Regions from separate parts of the Stenotrophomonas sp. PS02297 genome, predicted to be linked through region 3. Evidence: riboswitches for the same ligand, from Rfam matches in the RefSeq annotation. Region 3 holds a riboswitch; each other region holds the start of a gene.

Region 1 (9,502 bases), on a different contig from region 3:
CACGTTGAACTGACGGCACGGCAATAACACGTCGAACTGCCCAACGACGACGGACAGGTCATCGGACGCCGCCAGCTTCGGTGCGACCGTCCTCCCGCCAAGGGTCAAGACGGCGCGCTTGCTCCCGGTCATACCTGGTCTCCCGCCTTGGCGCGCGGTTTCGCGGGGCGCTTCGACCCGGCGTACCGACCCTGCTCTGCGATTTCCGCAGCCGCGACGACGCGCGCGTTGCCCTGCGCATGCTCCTCGTCAAAAGCCTCGATCAACGCATTCATGCGTCCACCATCCGGCCAGCGCTCCTTGGCGCCGACAATCACCAAACGATCCATGCCACGACTAACTGCGACATTAAGTCGATTCTTACGCCCGAGGAAGCCCGGGCTAATGCCCGACCTACCATCCGGCAATCTCCGGTCCGCGTTGTTTCTCACCAAGGACACGATCACGATCGGGTTCTCCTTGCCTTGATAACTGTCGATCGTGTCCACCTTGAGTACCCGTCGTAGTTCGTCTGGAAGATTGGCGCTATTGAGCCGCTTTCGTACCAAATCACGCTGGCCGGAATAGGCGCAGATGATTCCAATGGCCAGGTCACCATGATCCCGCGACTTAAGCCATGCAAGGAAGTCCTCATGCCCGGCCCACTGGAGCAGCAGCGACACGATCGCATCTGCCTCGATCAGGTTGATCAGACTTCCTCGGCGAGTTTCGTCTTCGCGCTGAAAGGCCTTTGCGCCAGACGAGTCAGTCTCTAGCCACAGCAATGGCGTGCTGAGGCTTTGTGGCCAGACATCATCGGCGACATCTGACTTGGCGCGACCATGCTGCAGTGCCTTTGAGTAGAAGCCAGCGGAAACAACGCGTCCAATGGGTGGGAGCATGCGGTACTGAGTATCAAGGCGCGCGGACGCTTGCTTGCCGTACGGCGAGAGGAATGCGCGCTCGAAGTCACTGCGCATGATTTCATCGCGGGACAAGCCCTGCTCGTCCGCCAGGGTCTTGACAACTTCAGGCAGATATGAGGGCTCAAGCTGCGCATGATCACCCACCAGAACAATCCATTTCCCGGCTTGGATGGGTACCGCCAATTCGCTGGCAGTGCATCGTGCGGCTTCATCGACGATGACCAGGTCAAAGGTGGTCTTAGTCAGTCCCAGCGCCGTGCGCCCCAATCCCACGCAAGTCCCGGCTATCACCTGCCTGGTGCCGGCCAAGAATGTTTCGAAGCTGCGCTGCCAGGTTGACACGCTGCCAACGATGTCGCGTCCTAGCTGGACAACGTGACGCAGTTTTTCCACCTTGGCGCCTTGCCGTTTTCCGGCGACCCCTAGTAGAGCTGAAAGGGTTACGTTCTCGATCTCCTCGATCTCGACTCCAAGCAACGACACCGCCGCCTCGCGAGAGGACATCAGTTGCTCGATAGTTAACAGGAGCGAGTCCGCTCTCGATCCACTCGGGATAGATTCGGCTGCCAGTTCCTGCAGCTTGGTAACGATCGGCATCACGCTGTCTTCGAACCACAGCACGGATTCGGCCAGCGTTGCATCTAGGCCGATGGCCTTGGCAGCTATTCGCATGCGCTCGCGGAAGGTAGCCGCGAAGCGATCCTTGTAGGCCATTTCCGCCTTGGCAGCGTGGAAGGGTCGCAATGGCTCGGAGACGACGCCTTCATGGCCGACGCGAATCAAGCTTACCTTATCTCGTTGTTCGCCCAGCAAGCGCAGGACTGCCTCGGCAGCGGTGTTGACCGCCTCATGTGACTGGCTCGCCAGCAGAACATTCCGCGCGAGACCATGAGTTAGGGCGTAATGCACTAGGGCGCCAATAAACTTGGTCTTGCCTGTGCCCGGGGGGCCTTGAAGCAAACCAAGCGGACGACACGTAGCCAAGCGCGCAAAGGCGCTTGCCTGAGTTTCGTTTAGACCATAGCGCGCCTTCACAAGCTCCTCGTCGATGCTGTGCGACGCAAAGATCGGAGTCGCGCTATGGGTGGGATCGAAGTAATCGATCAGCGTTGGGAATGCCGCTTCGCCCCTGACCAGCCGGAGCGTCGCGTCCGATCGACGCTCGCGGCTAGTGTTCTCGTACCGGCTCTGGAAGCGCAGGGTTGATCCGTCTGCCACGAGCGGGCCTCGTGCCTCGTCGAGCCGTGATTCGATCACGATGAAATCTTCTGACGAACCTGCGATATCCAGCAACCCGATCCGCGTGATCCGTGAAGAGTCCACTCGCTCGACCACGACGGTGTCATTGCGGTCAAACCCGAACTCGCCAACGGTCATCTGAATGGGGACGACATGACGCCTGGCTTCACGGCGGTAAGAACTCTCCCCCACTGCCAAGGCTTCGGAGATGAGCTCGGATTCGCGCTCCACCAGACGTCGCCACAGGCGACGAACCTCCAGTCCCGCCGGAGTAGCCTTCTCGGGCCGTGCTTCTTCATCGAGCTCGTCTTTAGCGCGCTCGTGGGATTGCACGGGGCCTACCTCTTCTGCATCGCCGGCGTCAGGTTCAGCGAGCTGCTCGGTCCATGCCGCCCTGACCTCGGGGTGGTCCAGAACCTGGGCGATCTCGCCAAGCTTTAGAACTTCGCCAGTTACCCTAATCTGACCCGGAAAGCTGGCCTTTTCGTGGCGCTTCGCGCGGGCGATTTGACCCTGCGAAACCGCGGATCGTTTCGCGTGCGTCGCAATGTCCTTGTCGTTGAGGCGTATCTCGAGCTGTTCACTGGCGCCGCGGATGATCAGCAGCCGAGAAAAGCGGCTAACCCAATAGTGACCTTCGTCGGCCAGCAAGAGGCCGGGGACTGCGTCAGGCAGGCCAATAGTGATCGACAGGCCTCCGACGTTCGAAACTGGCGGCGTGAGCAGCGTCGCGAGTGCGTCTGAAAGCGGCGAGAGGGAGCCGTTGGCTGGCGGACCTTCGCGGCATTGCTCGATGGCCGACGCAAGACTCGCTTGTTGTGAATGGAGCAAGGAGCCGGTAGAAAGCAGCTCCTCCACCAGCTTCGTTACGCCATAACGATCCCGCTCAAACCGCCCGCCGAGCGGAGGCGAATACAATGTATTGATCCGATCGCCGTCGGTGGCAGGCGAGAAGTCCATCAGATCAATGAGAACCGGTTGCCAAATGACTGCGCCGTCCGTCTCCTCTCGACGCAGGTAGACATTCTCGGGCTTCAAATCGCCATGGGCGATCAGACGGCCGTGCACGCGCTCGATGACGTCGGTCAGGGCTTGCGCAAAGACCACGGCACCGACCGCGCCACCATCCAGGCCACCATTGGCCAAGATGGCTGCCAAGCTCGGGCCGGGTACAAACTCCTGCACCAACGCGATTGCATCGCCCGTCCAGTAAGCCCCAAACAACCGTGTGGTTCCCGGGATCGGCGCTTCGACCAGCTCTTGTGCCTGTCGTAGGAACGCGAGAATCCGCGGCGCCTCGTCGCCTAGGTCGCCAATCGCAGAGGCTTTCCACAGCTTCACCACTATGCTCTGGCCGTCGACACTTGAGCGCCAAATGTCGACCCGGTCGTCCTCCGCAAGCATCTCTTCCATCGGGAACCTGCGGATAAGCTGCAACTGCGACTTAAACTGGCGAAAGTGCTCGAGACCCTCGACTGTGCTTTGTCGATCGGGCAGCGAGGCCAATGCAGCGTTGAATGCCTCCAGCATGTCCGCCGCGTGGGCGAAGCGCGCGGTGGCATCGACGTCGAGAGCACGGGAAAACCAAGGGTGAAGATGCGAATAGTTGCCGTCCTCGTCCACCACAGGATCCCATTCGGCGGGCTCCCCCTCGGGAGCAGCTCCGAACACCAGCATGTGCGCTGCACACGCCAATGAGTAGACATCTTTGCGCCGGGCGATCACGGGAATGCCCAGAACCTCCTCAGGCGAGCTCGCGCTGGAGAGGAACTGGTAGCGAATCTGTCCCAGTGTTTTGACTTGCGGATACGACGCCGCCATCAGGTGCGAAAGCTTTGCAGTCGTCGGCGTCTCAAGCCAGATGCTGTGAGGCCCGATATCCAAGTGTGCGGCTTCAAGGTCATGCATCGTCTTGGCGGCAGCTAATACTTGTCGCACCAACTCCAAGCGCTCTTGCACGGTCAGGCGCGACAATTCGATGTCACAAAAGTCCGATAGACGCCTCATGCGCCTCCGGCGCTCGTACACCTCCCAGTACTGTGTGCCACGTTCCTGATCCTCGGCACGCTGCTTGAGGATTGCCTGGCCACATATCGCGCTGCGGTCGTCAAGCCAAGCGATTACTTCCTTCTCACGTCCGGCAATCAGTGCTCGGCCTTCCTCGGTCTGAAAGCGGGGCTCGGCCTTGCTGAAGTCCCAGCGACGCAAAAATCCAGAGGAATTGGGAACGCCTTCCTCTGCTACGTCGAACTCATAGAAAAGCTCGCCAGGATGCGCGAATGTCGGACTATCGCTCTCGGCACGGAACGTGCTGTAACGACGCGAAGCGGCTCGGAAGTTCTCGTTGGCGGCGTTGAAGAAGCGCCTGAAGCGATTGATCCACTCTGGCTTCGTGAAGTCTTCGCCGCGAACTGCAACCTTGCCCAGCTGCTCGTCACGCTCCTTAGGGTTGCGCAGCATCTTCATGAACTGGTCGATTGCGAATACCCGGGCACTCTCAACAGCGGCAATGCCGGTGCGGTCGGCGGTGCGGGTCAGCACCACGGAAGCGTCCACCAAGGGGACAGGCAGCTTCGCCGTCAGACCTTCCTTCCGAGTTTGTTCCGTCAAGAACGCTTTCAGTAAGGTTGATACTGCGCGCGTGTGCTCGCCCAGTTTCTGTACTGGCGATCTTCCACAGTCCTTAGTGCCGTTGAACCAACTAGCATCGCGACTGCTGATCGGGCCCCTCCAGTCCTTGAGGTCTACCAGCAACACACGATCATCGAGCACCATGATCAGGTCGATCTCCCGCAGCCCCTTGCCCGGAAGCGCGAGATCCAAGTTGGTGAACGCGACCCAACTATCGGGAAGCCCGCGCAACTTCTCGAGCCCGTCAACTTCGCGTTGGTGGACGCCGCGACCGCAGTTCACGATTTTCATTGCCCCTGCCCCTGTGCATATATTCCGTTATTTACTCAGTCATCTTAGCTAAGTCGCAGCCATTATGGGAAAAGCGTTGCTGCCACCGCTGTGCCTGCGGCACGCCTCACTCGAACCAAGCACGGCAGCGTTTAGCATCACCGATCACGATTACGCGAGGCCTCCAGGCCTTGCATGCACTTCTATCAGGATCCAGCGGCTCGGTCGCTTCCAGGCATACTCGATCAGGATCTAGCTGCAGCCTAGTGTTGGATGCGGCGTGTCGATGGCCGCGTGGTGTTGCGAGCCCCCCCCTCCTTACCCCCGATAAATCTTCCTGATCGTCCCGTCGTCCTGCGCTCACGTCGACGAATCGGAAGGATTCCGGCGTTCTAAAGACTAATTAGAAAAACTGCCTAGAATATTTTGAAGATCCGGGAGCGGGCAATTTCAACTAGATAGATGGCGGAGAACTTGCCGATCTGGATGCGCAACCGCACCTCTTCTATCCAGGCATTAATAACCGCATCGTCTTCGCCTGTATATTCACCTAGAACGGTCACCAAAAGAGTCGTTCCTATCGGATAGACCTTCTCATGCTTGTCGGCGATAGCGTTGATTATTGGGTCGGGGAAGGCATCGACTCCCTTTTGATGGAGGGTCCGCAGCCTAAAGTCAGGAGGTAGCCTTCCGTGCCTGACTATCGCGTGCCTTACAAGGTGAGCGTTTTTTGGTAGAGCCTGTGTGACTTCGATCAGAATATCTGGCTTGTTCTCCCGGCGAACTCGAGCATCCAGACGGTCGATTTCGAATCCGAGTTCAATGGTGTCTTCGTCGGAGTACCCCAGCCAACTGAGATAGGCCTTTATGCCAAGCCATTCTGTCCGCCAGTATTTATAGTGGCGGTTACTTTCTAGAGTGAAGTCCGCGATGGACAGGGGGTTACAGATGAGATTTGCCCCTTTGGAGAGCTTCTCAAGGAAAGTCACCACTTTCATTGAGCTTGTTGTGAAGTCGAGCTCTTTAGGGAAATCTGACGGCTGACGGGACTTGCGCCGTGTCTTAGGTCGGTCACTCGCCGGTGCGGATGCGGGAGTCCGAACCCAGTGCGGCATCTCGTAACGTGCGATGTGTACATCCACGATATCCGGATCGATCAGGGTTGATGCAACCGCAAACTCGAGTCCGAACGGCTCAAATAGAGCCTCAAGGCTTTGCCGTACATTTTGTTCAATTGCCTCCCTCTTTGCTTGGCCCTTCATGGTTAGCGCCAGCACAAGATACCAAAAGATTTTCCCGAAATCGGGATTGGTCAAGGGAAGCCTCCCCTTTAGGTAGTTTACATCCGAGAAGATATCTCGGTCAGATCGCATTTTTTTTACCGTCGTTGCAAAAGCCTCATCCATATCCCGCCCTCTCTTGAGACCAAGGGAAAGGAGAGGCTTGTGATTAAAAGCCACAATGAAGACCTCATGGTCTATTTTAAATTTCTGAAACCTAGCCTCTGAATCCTTGCGAATCAGAGCCATTAGCGCTTGATCCATCTATTTTTCCTCGCATATCTTGCTCAAATAACGCGACTAAAATCGCTAGATTTTCTTGAAAGAGCACGTCCTCGCTCGAATAGCGAACATGATTATGAGCAAATCATGGCGACGGATGTCGGATGAGAGGATATCACGATACTTTTAGTCGGCAACGGAGATGCCTTCCACCCCCGATAAACATCCCTAATCTCCTCCCCCTGCACGCATCTCAAGCCCTGAATGACTAGTCACGCATTCCTTAACTGTCACTGGGCTCTATATGACAGAGAGAAAATCGCTAACCCGTTGCGCACCGCAACTTGCTTTCATTTGAGACCAACTCCTACACTCCGCCGCATCACAGGTGTCCTGCCGCCGTCACGTTGCGCAGGGTGAAACGGGAAGCCGGTCCGATGCCGGCGCTGCCCCCGCAACGGTAGGCGAGAAAGCCCGACGGACGACCACTGCGCGCAGCGCGGGAAGGTGTCGGATTGATGCGCGACGCATCGCTCGCAAGCCCGGAGACCGGCCTGTGCGGGATGTCTGGAAAGGCATCCCTCTCGGGCGTTGCGGTGGGCGACTCGGCGAGCTGATGGAGCCGCCTTGCGCGCCCGTCATCTTGTCCTGTCCTCCACCCCGCCTTCCTTCGCGGGTGTGCGATTCGGAGACAGGCAAATGAATGAGATGCATCGTGTTGCGGCCAGCGCCGCGACGGTCAAGCTGCTGATCGATGGCGAGTTCGTCGAGTCCGGCAGCACGCAGTGGCGCGACGTGGTCAACCCGGCGACGCAGGACGTGCTGGCGCGGGTGCCATTCGCCACCGCCGGCGAGGTCGATGCCGCCGTCGCCGCGGCGAAGGAGGCCTTCAAGCGCTGGCGCAGGACGCCCATCGGCACCCGCGCGCGCATCTTCCTGAAGTACCAGCAGCTGATCCGCGAGCACATGGGTGAGCTGGCCGCCATCCTCACCGCCGAGCAGGGCAAGACCCTGCCCGATGCCGAGGGCGACGTGTTCCGCGGCCTGGAAGTGGTCGAGCACGCCGCCGCCATCGGCAACCTGCAACTGGGAGAGCTGGCCAACAACGTCGCCACTGGCGTGGACACCTACACCCTGCTGCAGCCGCTGGGCGTGTGCGCCGGCATCACCCCGTTCAACTTCCCGGCGATGATCCCGCTGTGGATGTTCCCGATGGCGATCGCCACCGGCAATACCTTCGTGCTCAAGCCGTCGGAGCAGGACCCGATGGTGACGATGCGGCTGGTGGAACTGGCGCTGGAAGCCGGCCTGCCGAAGGGCGTGCTCAACGTCGTCCACGGCGGCGAGGACGTGGTCAACGCGATCTGCGACCACCCGGACATCAAGGCGGTGTCGTTCGTCGGCTCGACCAGGGTCGGCACCCACGTCTACAACCGCGCCTCGCTGGCCGGCAAGCGCGTGCAGTGCATGATGGGCGCGAAGAACCACGCGGTCATCCTGCCCGACGCCAACAAGGAGCAGACCCTCAACGCGCTGGCCGGCGCCGCGTTCGGCGCGGCCGGCCAGCGCTGCATGGCGGCCTCGACGGTGGTGCTGGTGGGCGAGGCGCGCAGCTGGATTCCCGGGCTCGTCACCAAGGTCAGGACGCTGAAGGTCAACGCCGGCACCGAACCCGGTACCGACGTCGGCCCGGTGATTTCCTGCGCCGCGCGCGAGCGCATCGAGGCGCTGATCGCCTCCGGCATCGAACAGGGCGCAACGCTCGAACTCGACGGCCGCAAGCCGAACGTGAGCGGTTACGAGAATGGCAACTTCGTCGGCCCGACGATCTTCTCCAGCGTGAAACCCGGCATGCGCATCTACGACGAGGAAATCTTCGGCCCGGTGCTGGTGATCCTCGAGGCGGACACGCTGGACGACGCCATCGCGCTGGTCAATGCCAACCCCAACGGCAACGGCACCGCCGTGTTCACCCAGAGCGGTGCGGCGGCGCGCAGGTTCCAGGAGGAGATCGACGTCGGCCAGGTCGGCATCAACCTACCCATCCCGGTGCCGCTGCCGATGTTCTCGTTCACCGGCTCGCGCGCGTCCAAGCTCGGCGACCTCGGCCCCTACGGCAAGCAGGTCGTCACCTTCTACACCCAGACCAAGACGGTGACGGCGCGCTGGTTCGACGACGAGACCGCCGGCCACGGCGTCAACACCACGATCAACCTGAAGTGATGGCCGCCGTCATGAACCTGCACGCCGCACGGCCGCCCGGACTGGGCGAAGAGCAGCTCGCATTCCGCGAGGCCGCGCGCGATTTCGCGCTGGCCGAGCTGGCCCCGCACGCGGCACGCTGGGATGCCGATGGCCTCTTCCCGCGCGAAGCCATCGCCAAGGCCGGCGAATTGGGCTTCTGTGGGCTTTACACGGACGAAGCCGCCGGCGGCAGCGGGCTGACCCGGCTGGACGCGGCCATCGTGTTCGAGGAACTGGCAACGGTCGATCCGTCCACCGCTGCCTACATCAGCATCCACAACATGGCGACGTGGATGCTGACCGCACACGCTCGCCCTGCCCTGCGCGGCATCTGGGGCGCGGCACTGGCGAGCGGCGCGAAGCTGGCTTCGTACTGCCTGACCGAACCGGGCGCCGGCTCCGACGCGGCCTCGCTGAAGACCCGTGCCGTGCGCGACGGCGACGACTACGTGCTGGATGGCAGCAAGGCCTTCATCTCCGGCGCCGGCGCGACCGACATGCTGGTGGTGATGGCGCGTACTGGCGGCGAAGGCGCGCGCGGCATCAGCGCCTTCGCGGTGCCCGCCGATTCCCCCGGCATCGCCTACGGGCGCAAGGAAGAAAAACTCGGCTGGAACAGCCAGCCCACGCGCGGCATCACGTTCGAGAACGTGCGCGTTCCGGCGGCCAACCTCCTGGGTGAGGAAGGCGAAGGCTTCAGGATCGCGATGA
Region 2 (9,502 bases), on a different contig from region 3:
AGCATCGGGTCGTTGGGGAGGCGGCCCTTGTTGGGCCCGAACAGCTCGCCGCGGGCGCTGGCCAGCAGCTGTTCGCGCGAGAACGCATTGAGACGGTTCATCGAAGCGGTAATCCGGAGCACGGAAACGTGGGTTAACGTCCGAGCATGCATGATGCGCGGGCTTTCAATCAACAGTTTTAACCGTACGCGTCCGTAGTGTTGCAGGGAAAAGCCGGCATGTTCGTCGCAGATCGTACCGGTGCGTATGGGGCGCCGGGCTATCATCATGGCCGTCCTCCGTTCCGCGGCCGCGTTTCCCGTCATGCGCAAGATCATCCACATCGACATGGACGCGTTCTATGCGTCGGTCGAACAGCGGGACGATCCGGCGTTGCGCGGCAGGCCGGTGGTAGTGGCCTGGCGGGGGAACCGCTCGGTGGTGTGCGCGGCGTCTTACGAGGCGCGTAGATTCGGCGTGCGCTCTGCGATGCCGGCAGTGCGCGCCGAACGGCTGTGCCCCGATGCGGTGTTCGTGCCACCGGATTTCGCCCGCTACAAGGCCGTGTCGCGGCAGATCCGCGAGATATTTCTGCGGCACACGCCGCTGGTGGAGCCGTTGTCGCTGGACGAGGCTTACCTGGACGTGACCGATTCCCCGACCTGCGACGGCATCGCCACCGAGATCGCGCGCACCATCCGCGCGCAGATCCGCGAGGCGACCTCGCTGACCGCCTCGGCCGGAATCGCGCCGAACAAGTTCCTGGCCAAGATCGCCTCGGACTGGCGCAAACCCGACGGCCAGTTCGTGGTGCCGCCGGCGCGCGTGGAGCAGTTCCTGACGCCGTTGCCGGTGAGTCGAGTGCCCGGGGTGGGCAAGGTGATGGAGGGGCGCCTGGCGGCGCTGGGCATCGCTACCGTGGGCGACCTGCGCAGTCTGCCTGCAGAGCAGCTGGAAGCCCTGTTCGGCACGTTCGGCCAGCGCCTGTACCGGCGTGCGCGCGGCATCGACGAGCGGCCGGTGGAGCCGGACCAGCCGGTGCAGTCGATTTCCTCCGAGGACACCTTCAGCGAAGACCTGCGGCTGGGCGAGTTCGATGAGCTGATCGCACAACTGGCCGCGCGGACCTGGCGCGCGACCGGGCGCACCGAGCGCGTCGGCCACACCGTGGTGCTCAAATTGAAGACCGCGCAGTTCCGCATCCTCACCCGCAGCTTCACCCCGGATGCACCGCCGGCCTCGGAGGAGGAGCTGCGCGACATCGCACTGGCGTTGTGCCAGCGCGTGCAGCTGCCGCCGGAAACGCGCTACCGGCTGGTGGGCGTGGGCCTGTCGGGCTTTCGCGACCGCGAGGATTCGGCGGTGCAGGGCGATCTTTTCCGGGACACCTCCCTGGGCTGAAGCGCTTCCACGCCCCGTTACAATCGGCCGCTTCCTGTCATGGAGTGGATGCGTGGGCATTGCAGCGCTGGTATTCGACCTGGACGGCACGCTGGTGGACAGCGCCGACGACATCGCCGAGGCGGTCAACCGCACGTTGGACGACCTGTCGTTGCCGCGCGTATCCGAGGCGACGGTACGCAGCTGGATCGGCGAAGGCGTGCGCCGGCTGGTGACCACCGCATTGGCGCATGCCCGTAGCACGCGCCCGCTGGACGAGGTGATGCCCACCTTCATGCGCCACTACCGTGACTGCCTGCTGCGCAGCCCGCGCCTGTACGGGGGCGTGGTCGAAGCGCTGCAACAGTTGCAGGCGCGCGGCCTGCCGATGGCGATCTGCACCAACAAGCCCTCGGCGCTGGTGCCGCCGCTGCTCGATCACCTGGGGATCGCCGGGCACTTCGCGTACATCATCGGCGGCGACACGCTGCCGCAGCGCAAGCCGGCCGCCGAGCCGCTGCTGCATGCGGCACAGCTGCTGGGGCAGGCGCCGGCGCATTGCCTGATGGTCGGTGATTCGGCCACCGACCTGGGCGCGGCGAACGCGGCCGGCATGCCCATCGTGCTGGTGCGCTATGGCTATCCGCGCGATCTTGATCTGGAGGCTGCCGATGCGGTCGCGGTGATCGACGATCTGCGGCAGCTCGCCGCTTGCATCTGAACGCGGAACGCATCTCCGCCCGATGGCGGTGAATTCCATAGGTTACGCAGGGGATACCTCTGCCGCATGCGGTCCGGCGCCGTGCGCTGTCGCCGGCAACCGCGTGTCTTCGGCCGTCGCCTGACATCTGTCTCCATGCCGGCTTCCCGCTGCAACCGCTGCTTTCCGATGGCCGCGGCCGCGTGCCCCAGCTCCAGTTTGTCCGCCAGTCGCCGTCCCGCTGACCGGCCGTTTCATCCATCGCCGCCGGAGCCATGGGATGCGGGCGGGGGCGATACGGCATGGGCCCCTGCCGGGGCCGGATACGGGGGATGACCGGAGCCTTATGCGAACTGCCCCATCGCAGCCCTGGGCAGGGTCCGGCGGGGCGAGGCGGGAGTGGCGGTGGTGCGCTGCCCGGCGCCGCATGAAACAACGCCCCGGCTGGCAGGCCGGGGCGTCGGGAGGAACTCAACCGTCCAGGCCGGCTCAGCGCGAGCGGTAGCGCAGGGTCAGCTGGTACTCGCGGCCGGGCTGGTTGTACCAGGCCACGGTTTCGTACTCGCGGTCGAACACGTTGGCCGCCCTGGCCTGCAGGCTCCATGCCTCGTTGATGGCGTATTCCACGCGCAGATCGACGGTGCCGTAGCCGGCCAGGCGCATGCTGTTGGCTGCGTTGTCGAAGCGGTGGCCGGTGCCGGTGGCGGTCACGCCCACGCGCAGCGGGCCGAAGCCGCGGTCCACGTCCAGGCGGCCGCTGGTACGGGCACGGCGCGGCAGCCAGTTGTCGTAGCTGGTCGCACCGTTGGTGTGGTCGCGCGGGTCGGTGAAGCTGGCCTGGGCATTGATGTCGAAACCGGTCAGCGACACGAAGCCGGTCAGCTCGGCGCCGCGGATGCGTGCCTTGGCGATGTTGTACGGCGTGTAGGTGCTGTCCAGCGCGATCAGCTGGTCGATGCGGGTTTCATAGGCGTTGAACGTCCAGTTCCAGCCGTCGGCGTACTGCGCGATGCCGACGTTGACGCTCTTGGATTCTTCCGGCTTCAGTTCCGGGTTGCTCGACCACGGGTAGTACAGGTCGTTGAAGGTCGGCGCCTTGAAACCGGTGCCGGCGCTGGCGGTCAGGCGCAGGCCGTTGCCGAAGGCGAAGCCGTAGCCGAGGCTGCCGGTGGTGTGGTTGCCGAACTGCTCGTTGTCGTCGTTGCGCACGCTGGCCTGCAGCGAGTGCGCGCCGAAGCGGCCCTGGTACTCGGCGAAGACGCCGGTGTTGTCGCGGCTGTCGATCGCATAGGCCGTGGTGCCGGTGACCTCGTCCTTCTGCCAGTCGGCACCGGCGGTCAGCTGCTGGCCCTCGGCGAACAGGACGTCGCCCTGCACGCTGGCGGTGTCGCGGCGCGTGTCGAAGGTGGAAACGAACGTGCGCTTGCCGGCGTCGGCGAAGTAGCTGTCGGCCTGGTCGTTGTTGCGGCCGACCTGCGCGGACAGGCGGAACGCCTCGCCGGGCGTCCACAGCAGCTTGCCGCCATACACCTGCTGGTGGTTTTCGGCCTCGTTGCCGCTGTAGATGCTGCCGTCGTATTCGTTGCGGCTGCTGGCATCGAGCACGTGGCCTTCCACGCTCAGGGTTTCGGCCAGCGCATAACCGCCGCGCAGGTTGAGCGATGCGTTGCGGTAGCCGTCGCGATCGGGTTCGTCGACGTAGCAGCCCTGGAACAGCGCGGCCGAGCCGTTGCAGGCGTTGATGCCGTCGGTCTTCTGCCAGGCGCCCTGCGCCGAAACCCAGCCGCGTTCGCCACGGTTGCTGAAGCCGGCGCTGGCCTGGCGCAGGTTGTGGCTGCCGGCGGTCAGCGCCAGGTTCTGCTGCAGCCCCTTGCCCGCGCTGCGGGTGAAGATCTGGATCACGCCGCCGATCGCCTCGGAGCCGTACAGGCTCGAACGCGGCCCGCGCACGATCTCGACGCGCTCGATCTGGTCGATGGGCAGGTCCTGCAGCGCCGGCATGCCGCTGGTGGCCGCGCCGATGCGCACGCCGTCGACCAGCACCAGCACCTGGTTGGAGGCGGTGCCGCGCATGAACAGCGAGGTGAGCTTGCCGGCGCCGCCCTGGTTGGCGAAATCCAGGCCGGCGCGGCCGCGCAGCAGGTCCAGCACCGAGCCGGCCTGGCTGCGGTCGATCTGCTCGCGGTCGATCACCTGCACCGGCACCACGCTGTCGGCGATGGACACCGGCGTGCGGGTGGCGGTGACGATCACGTCGTCCAGTTCGGTGGGCGCCTGCTCGGCGGCGGCGATGCCCGGCAGCGCGAGCGCCAGGGCGAGGGAAAGGGTGTGGTACGGCAGTTTCATGGGAACTCCTGGACCCGCGCGCTCCCGCGCGGACGGACGGTGGGGGCTGCCAGGAGAAGGGGACGACGGAGCGCGCGCACGGCGTCACTGCCGCCGCCATGCCCTCCGCATCGCAACCAGTCGGCTTCCGGGCCGGTCTCCGGGCTCGCAGGCGAAGCGCGTCGGCGCTTCCGTCCAGGCGCCTTCCCGTGCGATCGATGCACAGTGGCGGTATGCCTGTCCTTGTCCTGCTTACCGTTGCGGGGGCAGCGCCGGAATGGCGCGGCCAGGGGCATCCCTGGCGTGCGCGGCACCGGCTTCCCGTTTCAACCGGCCGGAGCGAGCCCGGCCAGTCACCCGAAAGTGCGCGCATTCTATGCCATCGCCCGCGTCGCCGCCCGGCGCAGCCGGTGGCGGGTGGGCAGCGCCGGATTGGCGCCCTGTGCGGCACATCGTGGAAGCGGCCCGCGCCCTACAATGCGCGATTGCAATGCAGTATCGGAACACACGTGACAGAAGCATGGTTCACCCGGCCCTGCCCGGCGCCTTCGCAGGCGCACCGGCAGCATGCCATCGCCCGCCAGCGGCAACTGACCAAACCGGAAGGCGCGCTGGGGCGCCTGGAAACCCTCGCCATCGAGCTGGCTGCGCTGCAGGGACGCGAGCAGCCGCAGGCCGCGCGGGTGCCGGTGCTGGTGTTCGCCGGCGACCATGGCGTCGCCGTGCAGGGCGTATCGGCGTATCCGGCGGAAGTGACGGTGCAGATGCTGCGCAACTTCGCCGCAGGTGGTGCCGCCATCGCCGTGCTGTCGCGCGAACTGGGGTTGCCGCTGCATGTCTGGGACGTGGGCAGCCTGGCCGACGCGCCGCTCGCCGGCGTGACCTGCGACAAGCCGCGCCGTGGCACCGACGATTTCAGCGCCGGTCCGGCGATGGCGCCGGCCGACCTCGATGCGGTTTTCGACGCCGGCCGGCGCGCGGTCGAAGCCGCTTGCGGCGACGGCGCGGACCTGCTGCTGCTCGGCGAGATGGGCATCGGCAACACCACCTCGGCCAGCGCGCTGGCGGCGGTACTCGGGCCATTGCCCCTGGCGGACCTGGTGGGTGCGGGCACCGGCCTGGATGCGGCGCGCATCGCTCACAAGCAGGCCGTGACCGCACGCGCATTGGCCCTGCACGGCGAAGCGATCGCCGCCGCTGCCGACCCCGGCCGCGAAGCCCTGCGCCGCGTCGGCGGATTGGAGATCGCCGCGCTGGCCGCGGCCATGATCGCCGTCGCCCAGCGCGGCGTTCCGGTGCTGGTGGATGGTTTCATCGTCTCGGCCGCGGCGCTGGCCGCGGTGCGCATCAACCCCTCGCTGCGGCCATGGCTGCTGTTCTCGCATCGTTCCGCCGAGCGCGGGCATGCGCGGGTACTGGCGGCCCTGCAGGCCGACCCCCTGCTGCAGTTGGACCTGCGCCTGGGCGAAGGTTCCGGTGCCGCGCTGGCGCTGCCGCTGCTGCGCCTGGCCTGCGCGCTGCACAACGGCATGGCGACCTTCGCCGAGGCCGCCATCGCCGGGCAGAGCGCCGCGCCATGATCCTGGACCTGATGCGCCATGCCTCCACCGGCCGCCAGGGCCATCTGGATGGCCGCACCGATCCGCCGCTGCTCGACGGGGCCATGGATGCGCTGCTGCGCTGCCATGGCGATGGCCAATGGAGCCGGGTGATCGCCTCGCCGCGGCGCCGTGCGCTGGATACCGCCACCGCGCTGGTCGCCGGCCGCGACCTGTTCTGCGAGATCCACCCGGACTGGGCCGAACTGGATTTCGGCGACTGGGATGGCTGCCATTACGACGAGATCCCGGCCGAGCTGCTGGCTGGACTCTACGACGCGCCGCACGCGGTGGTGCCGCCCAACGGCGAGAGCTGGCGGCAGTTCGAGGCGCGCATCGATGCGCAGCTGCGGCGGCTGCTCGACGAGGACGAGGACGAGGACGAAGACGAGGGCGCCGGACCGGTGCTCGTGGTCAGCCATGCCGGCGTACTGCGGCTGGCGGTGTCGCGCGTGTGCGGCATGCCGCTGGCCGCGTTGTGGGCGATGCGCATCGACTACGGCACCCGCGTGCGCCTGCGCGTGGAGCGCGGCGGGGATGGCCAGCTGTGGGGCGAGCTGCTGGAGCTGTGCCAGCCGTGAGCGTGCGCCGCCTGATCCTGGCGATCCAGTTCCTGACCCGGCTGCCGACGCCGCAGGTCAGGGATTTCCGCGACGACGACCTGAGCCGCGCGGCGGTGTACTACCCCTTGGTGGGCGCGATCATCGGCGTGCTGCTGGCTGCGCCGCTGTACCTGCTTGGCGACCGGCCGTGGCTGGCCGGCGTGCTCACCCTGCTGCTGTGGGTGTGGGCGACCGGCGCGCTGCACCTGGACGGGCTGGGCGACGTGGCCGATGCCTTCGGCGCCGCGCACCGCGATCCGCAGCGCTTCCTCGAGGTGCTCAAGGACCCGCACATGGGCGTGTTCGGCGTGGTCACGCTGGTGATGCAGCTGCTGCTCAAGTTCGTGCTGCTGACCGAGCTCGCCGCCAGCCCGCTGTGGTTCGGCATCGTACTGGTGCCTGCGTGGGCGCGCTGGGGCACGCTGTGGTGGAGCCGCCTGCTGCCGTCGCTGCATGGCGCGGGCATGGCCGAGCGCTTTTCCTGGCAGCTGAGCCTGCGCTCGATGTGGCTGTGGGCGCTGCTGCTGGCGGCGGTCACCGCTTTCGTCGCCTGGCCGCTGCTGCTCGCGCTGGGGCTGGTGCCGCTGGTCGCGGCATATTGGCGGCGCCGGTTGGGCGGCATTTCCGGCGATTGTCTCGGCGCCAGCGTCGAGGTCACCGAAAGCCTGCTGCTGCTGGCGCTGGTGCTGCTGGGCGGCGTCGCACTGCCCTTGCCGTAGCTGCCGGGCTTGCCCGGCAGGCAGGGGGATTCAATCCTCGCCGAAGCGGATTTCGCCGACCTCGTCGCCGCTGTCGTGATCGCCCGCGTCGGGCGACTGCATGTGAGTCTCGCGCACCGGCCCGGCCATCTGCCCGGCGCGCGCGGTCGGCAGCCCGCCTGCAGCGACTTCGTACTCGGCGACCAACTGCTGGCGCCGCGCCTCCGGCACCTCCTGCCAATGGCAGCCGACCAGCGCGCCTTCCAGCGAATAGAGCAGGTTGAGGCTGGGCTTGAAGCCGGCGCGGCGCACCTTGACGAAGGCGCCGACCGCGCCGACCGCGGCCAGGTCCTCGGCACTGCGCAGCCCGACCTGGCGCAGCCACGCCGCACTCTTCGGGCCGATGTTGCGCAGCTTCAACGCGCTCATGCCAGCGCCTCGACGAAGACCCGGGCGATGGCTTCCAGCCCCGCCTGGTCGTCGGCATCGAAGCGCGAGGTGACGGGGCTGTCCAGGTCGAACACACCCACCAGCGCGCCGTCATGGACCAGCGGCACCACCAGTTCCGAGCGCGAGGCCGAGTCGCAGGCGATGTGGCCCGGGAAGGCATCCACGTCTTCCACGCGCTGGGTCTGGCGGGTGCTGGCCGCCGCACCGCACACGCCCTTGTGCAGCGGAATGCGCACGCAGGCCGGCAGGCCCTGGAACGGGCCGACCACCAGTTCGGTGCCGTCGAAGAAGTAGAAACCCACCCAGTTGAGCTGCGGCAGCGCGTGATACACCAGCGCCGACAGGTTGGCGGCGTTGGCGATGCGGTCGGTTTCGCCATGGACGAGCGCGCGGGCCTGGGCCAGCAGCTGGGCGTACTGTTCCGGCTTGCTGCCGGTGAGCGTGGTGGAACTGAACATCAGCAGAGTCTAACCGCTGCCCGAGCGCGATTGTTTCCGCGGGGCCCGGCTGCCGGCCTGTGTGCAGCGAGGGAGCGCAGGGCGTGGATCCCGGGATCGTGCGTCGATGACATCGCAGGATGCCGAGGCCATGGCCGGATCCACGGGCGCGGGAGGGCCCGGTGCTCCGTAGTGCCGGGCAGCGCCCGGCGGGGCTTTGCCGGGAGAGCTCCAGCGGGGCGTTGCTCCGCTCTACAACAGGGCGGGCATGTTTTTCAGGTGGTCGGCGAGGAGCCAGAAGGCCGCACGGAGCGGTTCTGGACATCGCTTGTCGATTGCTGGACGGGGTGCGAGGAAGGGCGGAACAAAAAAGACCCGGCAACGGGAGAGAGATCGTTGCCGGGTCCGGACAGGGCGCGGGGGAGGGGGTTCCGCGCGCTGTTGAGCGGGTAGGTCAGCTGGCCTTGGCGCGTGGGCGCCTGGCGGTTCTGCCCTGGAGCGGTTGCTGCGCCAGTTCGGCCAGCGCCTGCCCGGTCTTCAGGCCCAGGCCGGCGATTTCCTGCCCGGCCGAAGCCAGCCGCTGCAGGTTCTCCTGCGCCACCTGCAGGCCCTTGGGCAGCAGCGACGGCAGGTCCGCCTGCGGGCCGGGATGCGCCAGTTCGCCGAGAAAGCCGGCGGTGGCGGTGGCATTGCGCTCGAAGGTGCGCAACTGCACGCCGACCGCGCTTTCCGCGTTCTCAAGTGCCAGCCGGTTGGCGCGATTGGCCAGTGCCGCGAACTGCCGTGTGTAGTCGCTGAAACCGTCGTCGAACCGGGCGGCCATGGCCGTGCTCCGTCATTTGTTGCGGCGCAGCATATCGTCCAGCGTGGCGGTGCGGAAGCCCGGCGCCTGCGGTTGCCGGGGATCGTTCAGGTCAGGTGCCGCGGTAGCGGCAGCCGGAGGTGCAGGTCTCGTGCACGGTCACCGCGCTCAATTGCGGCAACCCCGGCTTGAGCCGGTCCCAGATCCATATCGCCAGGCGCTCGCTGGTCGGGTTTTCCAGCCCGGCGATGTCGTTGAGATAGTGATGGTCGAGCTGCTCATAGAGCGGCTGGAAGGCCGCCTTGATGTCGCCGAAATCCATCACCCAGCCTGACTCGGCGCCCGGTTCGCCGCTCACTTGCAGGCGCACGCGGAACGAGTGGCCATGCAGGCGCGCGCACTTGTGGCCTGGCGGGACGTTGGGCAGCCGATGGGCGGCCTCGAGGGTGAAATCTTTGAAGATGTCCATGGCGGCGATTGTACTGGCGGGGACGGGAAATCCCTTTGTGGCCGAGCACGCCGCTCATCGAT
Region 3 (9,502 bases):
ACCTGGCCAACTGGGTGCCGGACCTGTTCATGCAGCGCGTGGAAGCCGACCAGGAATGGTCGCTGTTCGATCCGCGCGTGGTGCCGGAGTTCACCGACCTGTACGGCGAGGCGTTCGAACGCGCCTACCTGCAGGCCGAGGCGCAGGGCAAGGCGGTCAAGACGCTGCCGGCGCGCAAGCTGTACGCGCGGATGATGCGCACCCTGGCCGAGACCGGCAACGGCTGGATGACCTTCAAGGACAAGTGCAACCGCGCCAGCAACCAGACCCTGCGCGCCGGCAACGTGATCCACCTGTCCAACCTGTGCACCGAAATCCTGGAAGTCACCAGCGCCGAGGAAACGGCGGTGTGCAACCTGGGCTCGATCAACCTGGGCAACCACCTGGACGAGCACGGCGATTTCGACTTCGACAAGCTGGCCGAAACCGTGCGCCTGGCCGTGCGCCAGCTCGACCGGGTGATCGACCTGAACTTCTATCCGATCGAGACCGCGCGCCGCGGCAACCTGCGCTGGCGCCCGGTCGGCCTGGGCTGCATGGGCCTGCAGGACGTGTTCTTCCGCAAGCGCCTGGCGTTCGATTCGGAGGCCGCGCGCGTGCTGTCGGCGAAGGTCGCCGAGACCATCTACTTCCATGCGCTGGAAACCTCGTGCGAACTGGCCATCGAGCGTGGCCGGCACCCGTCGTTCAACGACACCCGCGCGGCCGCGGGCGAGCTCCAGTTCGATGCCTGGAACGTGGCTCCGGCCGACGCCGCGCGCTGGGACGCGCTGCGCGAGCGCATCCGCCAGCATGGCCTGCGCAACTCGCTGATGATCGCCATCGCCCCGACCGCGACCATCGCTTCCATCGCCGGCTGCTACGAGTGCGTGGAGCCGCAGGTGTCCAACCTGTTCAAGCGCGAGACCCTGTCCGGCGACTTCCTGCAGGTCAACCGCTACCTGGTCGGCGAGCTCAAGCAGCTGGGACTGTGGACGGCGGAGATGCGCGATGCGATCAAGCTGGCCGACGGCTCGATCCAGAACCTGCCGCAGATCCCCGAAGCGCTGCGCACGGTGTACCGCACCGCCTGGGAACTGCCGATGCGCTCGCTGATCGACATGGCCGCGGACCGCGGCGCCTTCATCGACCAGTCCGCCTCGCTCAACCTGTTCATGGAGAGCCCGAACATCGGCGCGATGTCCTCCATGTACATGTATGCCTGGAAGAAGGGCGTAAAGACCACCTACTACCTGCGCTCGCGCCCGGCCACGAAGATCGCCAAGACCACGGTCAGCAGCTACACGCCGACCGAGGCCGTGGCCTGTTCGCTGGAGAACCCGGAAGCCTGCGAGGCCTGCCAGTAATCGTTCCCGCCCCTCTCCCGGCGGGAGAGGGGCGAGCTCGCCCCCACCGAACCCTCGTCCGGCGCTCCGCGCCACCTGCATGCGGCACATCCCTGTGCCGCCCCCTCCGGGCGGCCTTGCCGCGAACCCCGGCGATCCTGCCGCGCCGCCTCCCGCAGGGAGAAGAGAAAGGAGACTCCAATGTCCGCACAACCCCGCCAGATGCTGCTCGATCCGGGCTTCGAACTGACCCTGCGCCCGATGCGCTACCCGGATTTCTACGAGATGTACCGCAACGCGATCAAGAACACCTGGACGGTGGACGAGATCAACTTCCAGATCGACATCACCGACCTGCATCACAAGATGACGCCGGCCGACCGCCACCTGATCCACCGCCTGGTCGCCTTCTTCGCCACCGGCGATTCCATCGTGTCCAACAATCTGGTGCTGAACCTTTACCAGCACCTCAATGCGCCGGAAGCGCGCATGTACCTGTCGCGCCAGCTGTACGAAGAGGCGCTGCACGTGCAGTTCTACCTGACCCTGCTGGACAACTACCTGCCGGACCCGGAGGAGCGCTTCAAGGCGTTCGCGGCGGTGGAAAACATCGAATCGATCAAGAAGAAGGCCGATTTCTGCTTCAAGTGGATCGACTCGATCCAGGGAATGAAGCGCATCGAGACCCGCGAGCAGCGCCGCCAGTTCCTGCTCAACCAGATCTGCTTCGCCGCCTGCATCGAGGGCCTGTTCTTCTTCGCCGCCTTCGCCTACGTGTACTTCTTCCGCTCGCGCGGGCTGCTGCCGGGCCTGGCCTCGGGCACCAACTGGGTGTTCCGCGACGAGAGCTGCCACATGGAATTCGCCTTCGAATGCGTGCGCACCATCCGCGCCGAGGAGCCGGACCTGTTCGACGCGACGATGGAGCAGCAGGTCTACGAGATGCTGGCCGAAGCCATCGAGTGCGAGGTGCAGTTCGCCGAGGACGTGCTTTCCGGCGGCGTGGCCGGCATCTCCACCCGCGACATGCGCCAGTACCTGCAGCATTGCGCCGACCAGCACTTCGCCAAGCTGGGCATGGCCCGGAAATACAACGTGCGCAACCCGCTGCCGTTCATGGAACTGCAGGACGTCCAGGAGCTGACCAACTTCTTCGAGCGCCGCGTCTCGGCCTACCAGGTCGGCGTAAAGGGCGAGGTCGCCTTCGACATGAATTTCTGAGGCGAGGAGCTGCCGGCCGGCGCTTCCTGCAGGGCGGGGCAATGCCCCGCCCGAAGCGTTGCCGGTCGACCCCCACCCGGAAAGCCGGCGCCGCCGGCGGACGCGACGCGGGCGTCACACCCGGCATCATCCGCCCTGCGTATCATCCGCCCGCCATCCATTCCCGCGCATCCCGCCATGAACGCCACGCCCGCCATCGTCCCGCCCACCGAAGTCCGCATGGCGGAGATCGTCTTTCCCAACCACACCAACCATCTCGGCACCCTGTTCGGCGGCCAGGCGATGGCGTGGATGGACAAGGCCGCCTTCCTCGCCGCGGCGCGCTATTCGCGCCGCACCGTGGTCACCGCGCATTCGGACCAGGTGGATTTCAAGCTGCCGATCCGCATCGGCGAAATGGTCGAGACCGTCGGCCGCGTGGTCGAGGTCGGGCGCAGCTCGATGACGGTGCAGGTCGAGCTGATCGCCGAGGACCTGCACAGCGGCGAACGCAAGCTGTGCACGCGCGGCCACTTCGTGATGGTGGCGCTGGACGCCGAAGGACGCCCGGCCCCGGTGCCGGCGTTACCGCCGCAGGCCTGAGCCGGGGCGCGGGCGATGGCCGTGCGGCCTGGGCAGGCCGGTATCCCGTCCATGGCGACGGATACGCGGCTGGCGGAGTTCATGGCCGCCCACCGGCGCCTGTTGCTGTTGACCGGCGCCGGTTGCAGCACCGACTCGGGCATTCCCGATTATCGCGATGCCGATGGCCAGTGGAAACGCACGCCGCCGGTGGATTACCGCGCGTTCATGGCTGATGCGGCGGTACGCCGTCGCTACTGGGCGCGCAGCCTGGCCGGCTGGCCGCGTTTCGGCCAGGCCCGGCCCAACGCCACCCACCATGCGCTGGCCGCACTGGAGGCGGCCGGCGGGGTAGAACTGCTGTTGACCCAGAACGTGGATGGCCTGCACCAGCGCGCCGGCAGCCGCAGCGTGATCGACCTGCATGGACGGCTGGACGAGGTGCGCTGCATGGGCTGCGAGGCACGCTCTCCGCGCGAGTCGCTGCAGCAGCGGCTGCTCGACGCCAATCCGGCCTGGGCGGGGTTGCAGGCGGCGCAGGCGCCCGATGGCGACGCCGACCTGGAAGGGGACTTTTCCGGTTTCGCGGTGCCGGACTGCACCGCCTGCGGCGGCCTGCTCAAGCCGGACGTGGTGTTCTTCGGCGAGAACGTGCCGCGCGAACGCGTGGCCGCCGTGCACGCGCACCTGCAGCGCGCCGACGCGGTGCTGGTGGTGGGGTCGTCGCTGATGGTCTATTCCGGCTTCCGCTTCGTCGATGCCGCTGCCAGGGCCGGGTTGCCGGTGGCGGCAGTCAACCTCGGCCGCACCCGCGCCGACGCCCTGCTGTCGCTGAAGATCGAGCAGCCCTGCGCGCAGGCGCTGGCCTTCCTGCTTGACGGCGCGTGGGCCGGTTCCAAGACGCAGTGATCCACGGTTCCGGTTGAACCGGCCGGGGTGGGGGAGTGCAATGGGCGCCCCCCAACCGGATCACCTCCCACGTGAGCCATCTGTTCTCGCCGCTGTCGCTCGGCCCGTTGTCCCTTTCCAACCGCATCGTCATCGCGCCGATGTGCCAGTACTCGGCCGATGAAGGCCGTGCCACCGACTGGCACGCCCAGCACCTGGGCACGCTGTCGCAGTCCGGTGCCGGGCTGCTGATCCTTGAAGCCACCGCGGTGGAAGCGTGCGGCCGCATCAGCTGGGCCGACCTCGGCCTGTGGGACGACGCCACCGAAGCGGCGCTGGGCGAGGTACTGGCCTCGGTGCGACGCTGGTCGAAGATGCCCATCGGCATCCAGCTCGCTCATGCCGGGCGCAAGGCCTCGACGGCGCGGCCCTGGGATGGCGGCGGTGCCATTGCGCCAGGGCAGGCGCATGGCTGGCAGGTGGTGGCGCCATCGGCGCTGCCGTTCAATGCGGGCGACCCGGTGCCGCAGGCGCTGGACGCCGCCGGCATCGACGCGGTGGTGGAGGCATTCGCCGCCGCCGCGCGCCGTGCGGCCCGGCTGGGGCTGGACCTGATCGAGATCCATGCCGCGCATGGCTACCTGTTGCACCAGTTCCTGTCGCCGCTGAGCAACCGGCGCGAAGACGAATACGGCGGCGCACTGGAGAACCGCATGCGCCTGCTGCTGCGCGTGTTCGATGCGGTACGTGCGGCGGTGCCGGCCAGCGTCGCGGTGGGCGTGCGCATTTCCGCCACCGACTGGGTGGAGGGCGGTTGGGATGTGGCCCAGAGCATTGCTGTCGCCAAGGCGCTGGAGGCGCGCGGCAGCGACTTCATCCACGTCTCCAGCGGCGGGCTGGACCCGCGGCAGCAGATTCCAGTGGGTCCGGGCTACCAGGTATCGCTGGCCGGCGCGATCAAGGCGCAGGTCGCCACGCCGGTGATCGCGGTGGGCCTGATCACCGCGCCCCGGCAGGCCGAAACGATCCTGGCCGAAGGCCATGCCGATGCCATCGGCATCGCCCGCGGCATCCTCTACGACCCGCGCTGGCCGTGGCATGCGGCCGCGGAACTCGGCGCCCAGGTGCACGCCGCGCCGCAGTACCTGCGCTGCCAGCCGCACGGCCTGCGCGAGCTGTTCCAGTAGCCCAGCACATCCGCAGGGGCGGCTGGAGCCGCTCCTGCGGCCGTCGTGGCGGCAAAGGTTTCCCCGGAAAATTTCGTGCGTCGCTAGACTTCCGCGATGCGCCCCGACTACATCCTCACGCTTTCCTGCCCGGACCGTACCGGCATCGTCTACCGCGTTTCCGGCCTGCTGTTCGAGGCCGGCTGCAACATCCTCGACGCCCAGCAGTTCGGCGACGAGGAGAGCGGCCGCTTCTTCCTGCGCGTGCACTTCGACATGGCCGCGGCCGGCGAGGAGCCCGCCGTGCGCGAGCGCCTGCGGCGGCTTGGCACGGAGTTCGCGATGGACTGGCAACTGCACGACGCCCGCCGCCGCGCGCGCCTGCTGGTGCTGGTCAGCAAGCAGGGCCATTGCCTCAACGACCTGTTGTTCCGCGCCCACAGCCGGCAGCTGAAGGTGGACATCGCCGCAGTGGCCTCCAACCACGGCGACTTCGCCGCGCTGGCCGGTTCCTATGGCGTGCCGTTCCAGCACCTGCCGGTGGACGCGGAAAACCGCGCGCAACAGGAGCGGCAGATCCTGGATCTGGTCGAACGCGAAAACATCGACCTGGTGGTGCTGGCGCGCTACATGCAGATCCTCTCGCCGCAGCTGTGCCAGGCATTGGCCGGGCGCGCGATCAACATCCACCACAGCTTCCTGCCCAGCTTCAAGGGCGCCCAGCCCTACCACCAGGCGCACGCGCGCGGGGTCAAGATCATCGGCGCCACCGCGCACTACGTCACCAGCGACCTGGACGAGGGCCCGATCATCGAGCAGGACGTGGCCCGCGTGGACCACGCCATGACGCCGCGCGACCTGGTGCGGCTGGGCAGCGATACCGAATCACTGGTGCTGGCCCGCGCGGTGCGGCGCCATGTCGAGCACCGCATCCTGCTCAACGGCCACCGCACGGTGGTGTTCCGCTGAGCCGCAGGAGCGGGTGAAGAGGAGCGGGAAACGAGAAACGAGAAACGAGAAATGAGAAATGAGAAACGGAAGCGAGCCCGGCATCGTTTTTCGCACGCGGAAACGTCAAGCAAGGGCAGCGCTTCCGCTTTTTCTCACTTCTCTATTTCTATCCCCGCCTCGACCAGCGCGATGCGCGTGGTTTCATCGTTGTCGGCCGACACCGGCCGGGTCAGTTCCCACAGGAAGCGCACGCGGAAGCCGCTGATGGCCGCGTCCTGCGCGCTCCACAGCACGCAGTAGTCGCGCGCCAGCCCGCACACGTGCACCTCGGCGATGCCGCGCTCGTGCAGCCAGCCGGCCAGACCGGTCGCCGGGCGGTCGCCCTGCGGACCGAAGTTCTCGCGGAACGCGCTGTACGAATCCACCTGCCGGTCAGTGCCTTTGCGCAGGATCAGGTCGGCGCTGCTCCAGTCCACCTGCGGGTGCAGCGCCGCGCCCGCGCTGCCCTGCACGCAATGGTCCGGCCACAGCGTCTGCGCATGGCCATGCAGTTCGATCGATTCGAACGGCCTGCGACCCGCGTGCCGGCTGGCGAACGAGGCATGGTCGGCCGGGTGCCAGTCCTGCGTGGCAACGACGGTGGCGTAGCGGCGCTGCGCCAGCAGCGCGGCGATGCCCGGCACGATGGCATCGCCCTGGTGGCAGGGCAGCGCGCCGCCGGGCATGAAATCGGGTTGCAGGTCGATCACCAGCAGGGCTGTGTCATTGCCGTACATCGCAGGTTCCGGTGCGGGGAGCCCTGGAGTGTAACGCCGCGCCGTCCGGTGCCGGTCCGGAGCGTTCACGACGCGATGCGGCACGGCGCGCGCGACGGCCTACACTGCGGCAACGGCAAGCGATGGGGAGGCGGCAATGATCCAGTGGTGGGAACTCGGCCTGCGGCTGCTGCTGGCGGCCCTGCTCGGCGCGGTGATCGGCATCAACCGCGGGCGCCTGGAGTGGGCGGCGGGCCTGCGTACGCACATGCTCGTGTGCGTGGGTTCCGCGTTGGCGATCATCGTGTCCGCGTTCGGCTTCTTCGACGTGCTGGGGCATCCCAACGTCCAGCTTGATCCCTCGCGCATCGCCGCGCAGGTGGTCAGCGGCGTCGGCTTCCTCGGCGCCGGCACCATCCTGTTCCTGCAGCGCGAGCAGGTGATCCGTGGCCTGACCACGGCGGCGGGGTTGTGGGCGGTGGCCTCGGTCGGCCTGGCCGCGGGCTCCGGCCTGTACGCGGCGGCGATCATGGCCACGGCGCTGCTGTGGGCGATCCTGGCGCTGCTCAAGCCGCTGGAGCAGCGCTATCTGCGCCGCCGCGCGCGCAGCGGCCGGCTGCGCCTGCGCGTGGCGCTGGGCACGCCGCTGGCCCGGGTCGAAACGGCGGCCAGCGACGCCGGCCTGCCGGTGAAGCGTATCACCCTGCGCCCGCGCGAGCAGGACAACGACATCGTCGACATCGACTGCGACCCGCCGCTGCCGCGCGAACAGATGCTGGCCAAGGCCGAGCAGCTGGGCCGCGTCGAAGGCGTGGTGTCGGTGGAACTGCCGGGGCTGGCCGTCGGCTGACCGCGGGGGCCCGGCGCCGGGCCTCCGTGGCGTCCATCAGGCCGCGGAGAGTTCACCGCGCAGCACCTGCGCCGCTTCCAGCATCGCCTCCAGCGCGGCGCGGGTCTTCAGGCCGCAGTCCGGGTTCACCCACGGCTTTTCCGCCGGCAGTACCCCGGCGACCCTGCGCAGCAGCTCGACCCTCTCGGTGCGCTCGGGTATGCGCGGGGAATGGATGTCGTACATGCCTGGCCCGGCCTGGTTGGGAGAGTCGAAGCGCGCGAACGCATCGAGCAGCTCCATGCGCGAGCGCGAGGTCTCGATCGGGATCACGTCCGCACCCAGCGCCGCCGCCGAATCTATGATGTCGTTGAACTGCGCGTAGCGCATGTAGGTATGGATCCGGGTGGCGTCGGCCACGCCGCTGGCGGCGATGCGGAAGGCCTCCGCCGCCCACGCCCGATACGGCCGCCGCTGCGCCTTGCGCAACGGCAGGCCCTCGCGCAACGCCGGTTCGTCGATCTGGATGCGCGGACGGTTCCGGCCGCCTCCCCGCGGAGACGCCAGGTCGAAACAGGAGGCGACGCGCCTCCAGCCCAGGCCGGTATTCGGGCTGATGGACATGGACGCGGCTGCGTCCGCCTGGTGGCCGTCGCTTCCCGGGCGTTGGGCCCAGTGCCCGGTGACGGCGGTCGTTTCCATTCACCGCTGCGGGGCAGCTCCGGAGTGGCGGGCCTTGCGGGCGCGCTTCACCGGACTACCGTTTAATTCCATTCCTTTATTCGAATAAAGAGACGGGTGAAATCGGCGCGCTCACGACAGGCAGGTGCGCAGCGGCGGTCAAGCCGCGCCGCGGCATGGATCCGGAAGGCGAAGGGGGATGCCGCGGCTCAGTGCACGGTCGCGCGCGAGAACACGTTGATGACCACCACGCCGGCGCAGATCAGGGCGATGCCGAGCAGGGCCGGCAGATCCAGTTTCTGCCTGAACACGACCAGGCCTATCAGCGAGATCAGCACGATGCCCACTCCGGACCAGATCGCATAGGCGATGCCGGTGGGGACCGACTTCATCACCATCGACAGCAGCCAGAAGCACAGGCCGTAGCCGGCCAGCGAGCCCAGTGTCGGCCACAGCCGGCTCATGCCGTCGGAGGCCTTGAGCAGGGAGGTGGCGATGACTTCCAGGACGATGGCGCAGGCGAGCAGGACATAGGCGTTCATGGGCCTATTTTCGCCTGCCACGGCGCCGCGTGCCTCGCCACGCCTGCCCGCCTGCACCGGCCCGGGAGCGGCCCTGTTCAGGCGCTTCGTTTACCCTTGGCATCCCTGTGCCGCCCTCCGGCCGCAGGCGAAGCCGATGCCACGCCCGGAAGAATCCGTTTTGCAGCCGAACCACGACTCGCGCCATGCCGCCTCCCTGCGCCTGTCCGTCGCCCCGATGATGGACTGGACGGACACCCATTGCCGGGTGTTCCACCGCATCCTCGCGCCGGGTGCGCGGCTCTATACCGAGATGGTGCACGCCAACGCGGTGATCCATGGCGACCGCCGGCGGCTGCTGGGTTTCGACGCCAGCGAGCATCCGCTCGCGCTGCAGCTGGGCGGCAGCGACCCGGCATTGCTGGCGCAGGCCGCGCGCATCGCCGCCGACTGGGGCTACGACGAGGTCAACCTCAACTGCGGCTGCCCGTCCGACCGCGTGCAGGCCGGCCGTTTCGGCGCCTGCCTGATGCGCGAGCCGGAACTGGTGGGCGAGTGCGTGGCGGCGATGGCTTCGGCGGTGGACATCCCGGTCACGGTGAAG

What was found. Region 3 has a riboswitch for cobalamin ahead of QMX80_RS04490 (5-methyltetrahydropteroyltriglutamate--homocysteine S-methyltransferase). Riboswitches for the same ligand answer to the same signal wherever they lie in the genome.
Region 1: linked by a shared signal. The riboswitch ahead of QMX80_RS04380 (CoA-acylating methylmalonate-semialdehyde dehydrogenase) and the one ahead of QMX80_RS04490 (5-methyltetrahydropteroyltriglutamate--homocysteine S-methyltransferase) in region 3 are both predicted to bind cobalamin.
Region 2: linked by a shared signal. The riboswitch ahead of btuB (TonB-dependent vitamin B12 receptor) and the one ahead of QMX80_RS04490 (5-methyltetrahydropteroyltriglutamate--homocysteine S-methyltransferase) in region 3 are both predicted to bind cobalamin.

The regions. Positions count from the first base shown of each region.
Region 1 is NZ_JASCOS010000010.1:51,445-60,946, reverse strand. It holds gene QMX80_RS04395 (hypothetical protein) at 1-132, opposite strand, end outside; gene QMX80_RS04390 (AAA domain-containing protein) at 129-5,066, opposite strand; gene QMX80_RS04385 (hypothetical protein) at 5,462-6,589, opposite strand; cobalamin riboswitch at 6,917-7,120, shown strand; gene QMX80_RS04380 (CoA-acylating methylmalonate-semialdehyde dehydrogenase) at 7,256-8,770, shown strand; gene QMX80_RS04375 (acyl-CoA dehydrogenase family protein) at 8,782-9,502, shown strand, end outside.
Region 2 is NZ_JASCOS010000079.1:6,350-15,851, reverse strand. It holds gene fabA (3-hydroxyacyl-[acyl-carrier-protein] dehydratase FabA) at 1-101, opposite strand, end outside; gene dinB (DNA polymerase IV) at 304-1,380, shown strand; gene gph (phosphoglycolate phosphatase) at 1,433-2,080, shown strand; gene btuB (TonB-dependent vitamin B12 receptor) at 2,549-4,405, opposite strand; cobalamin riboswitch at 4,518-4,760, opposite strand; gene cobT (nicotinate-nucleotide--dimethylbenzimidazole phosphoribosyltransferase) at 4,894-5,964, shown strand; gene QMX80_RS13750 (histidine phosphatase family protein) at 5,961-6,563, shown strand; gene cobS (adenosylcobinamide-GDP ribazoletransferase) at 6,560-7,303, shown strand; partial or broken gene QMX80_RS13740 (TfoX/Sxy family protein) at 7,463-7,711, opposite strand; gene QMX80_RS13735 (GAF domain-containing protein) at 7,708-8,190, opposite strand; gene QMX80_RS13730 (phasin family protein) at 8,624-8,992, opposite strand; gene queD (6-carboxytetrahydropterin synthase QueD) at 9,084-9,440, opposite strand.
Region 3 is NZ_JASCOS010000011.1:10,607-20,108, reverse strand. It holds gene QMX80_RS04530 (ribonucleoside-diphosphate reductase subunit alpha) at 1-1,346, shown strand, start outside; gene QMX80_RS04525 (ribonucleotide-diphosphate reductase subunit beta) at 1,527-2,546, shown strand; gene QMX80_RS04520 (acyl-CoA thioesterase) at 2,724-3,128, shown strand; gene QMX80_RS04515 (NAD-dependent protein deacetylase) at 3,180-4,016, shown strand; gene QMX80_RS04510 (NADH:flavin oxidoreductase/NADH oxidase) at 4,088-5,182, shown strand; gene purU (formyltetrahydrofolate deformylase) at 5,279-6,130, shown strand; gene pncA (bifunctional nicotinamidase/pyrazinamidase) at 6,265-6,888, opposite strand; gene QMX80_RS04495 (MgtC/SapB family protein) at 7,025-7,717, shown strand; partial or broken gene QMX80_RS04490 (5-methyltetrahydropteroyltriglutamate--homocysteine S-methyltransferase) at 7,754-8,224, opposite strand; cobalamin riboswitch at 8,278-8,505, opposite strand; gene QMX80_RS04485 (SMR family transporter) at 8,587-8,919, opposite strand; gene dusA (tRNA dihydrouridine(20/20a) synthase DusA) at 9,080-9,502, shown strand, end outside.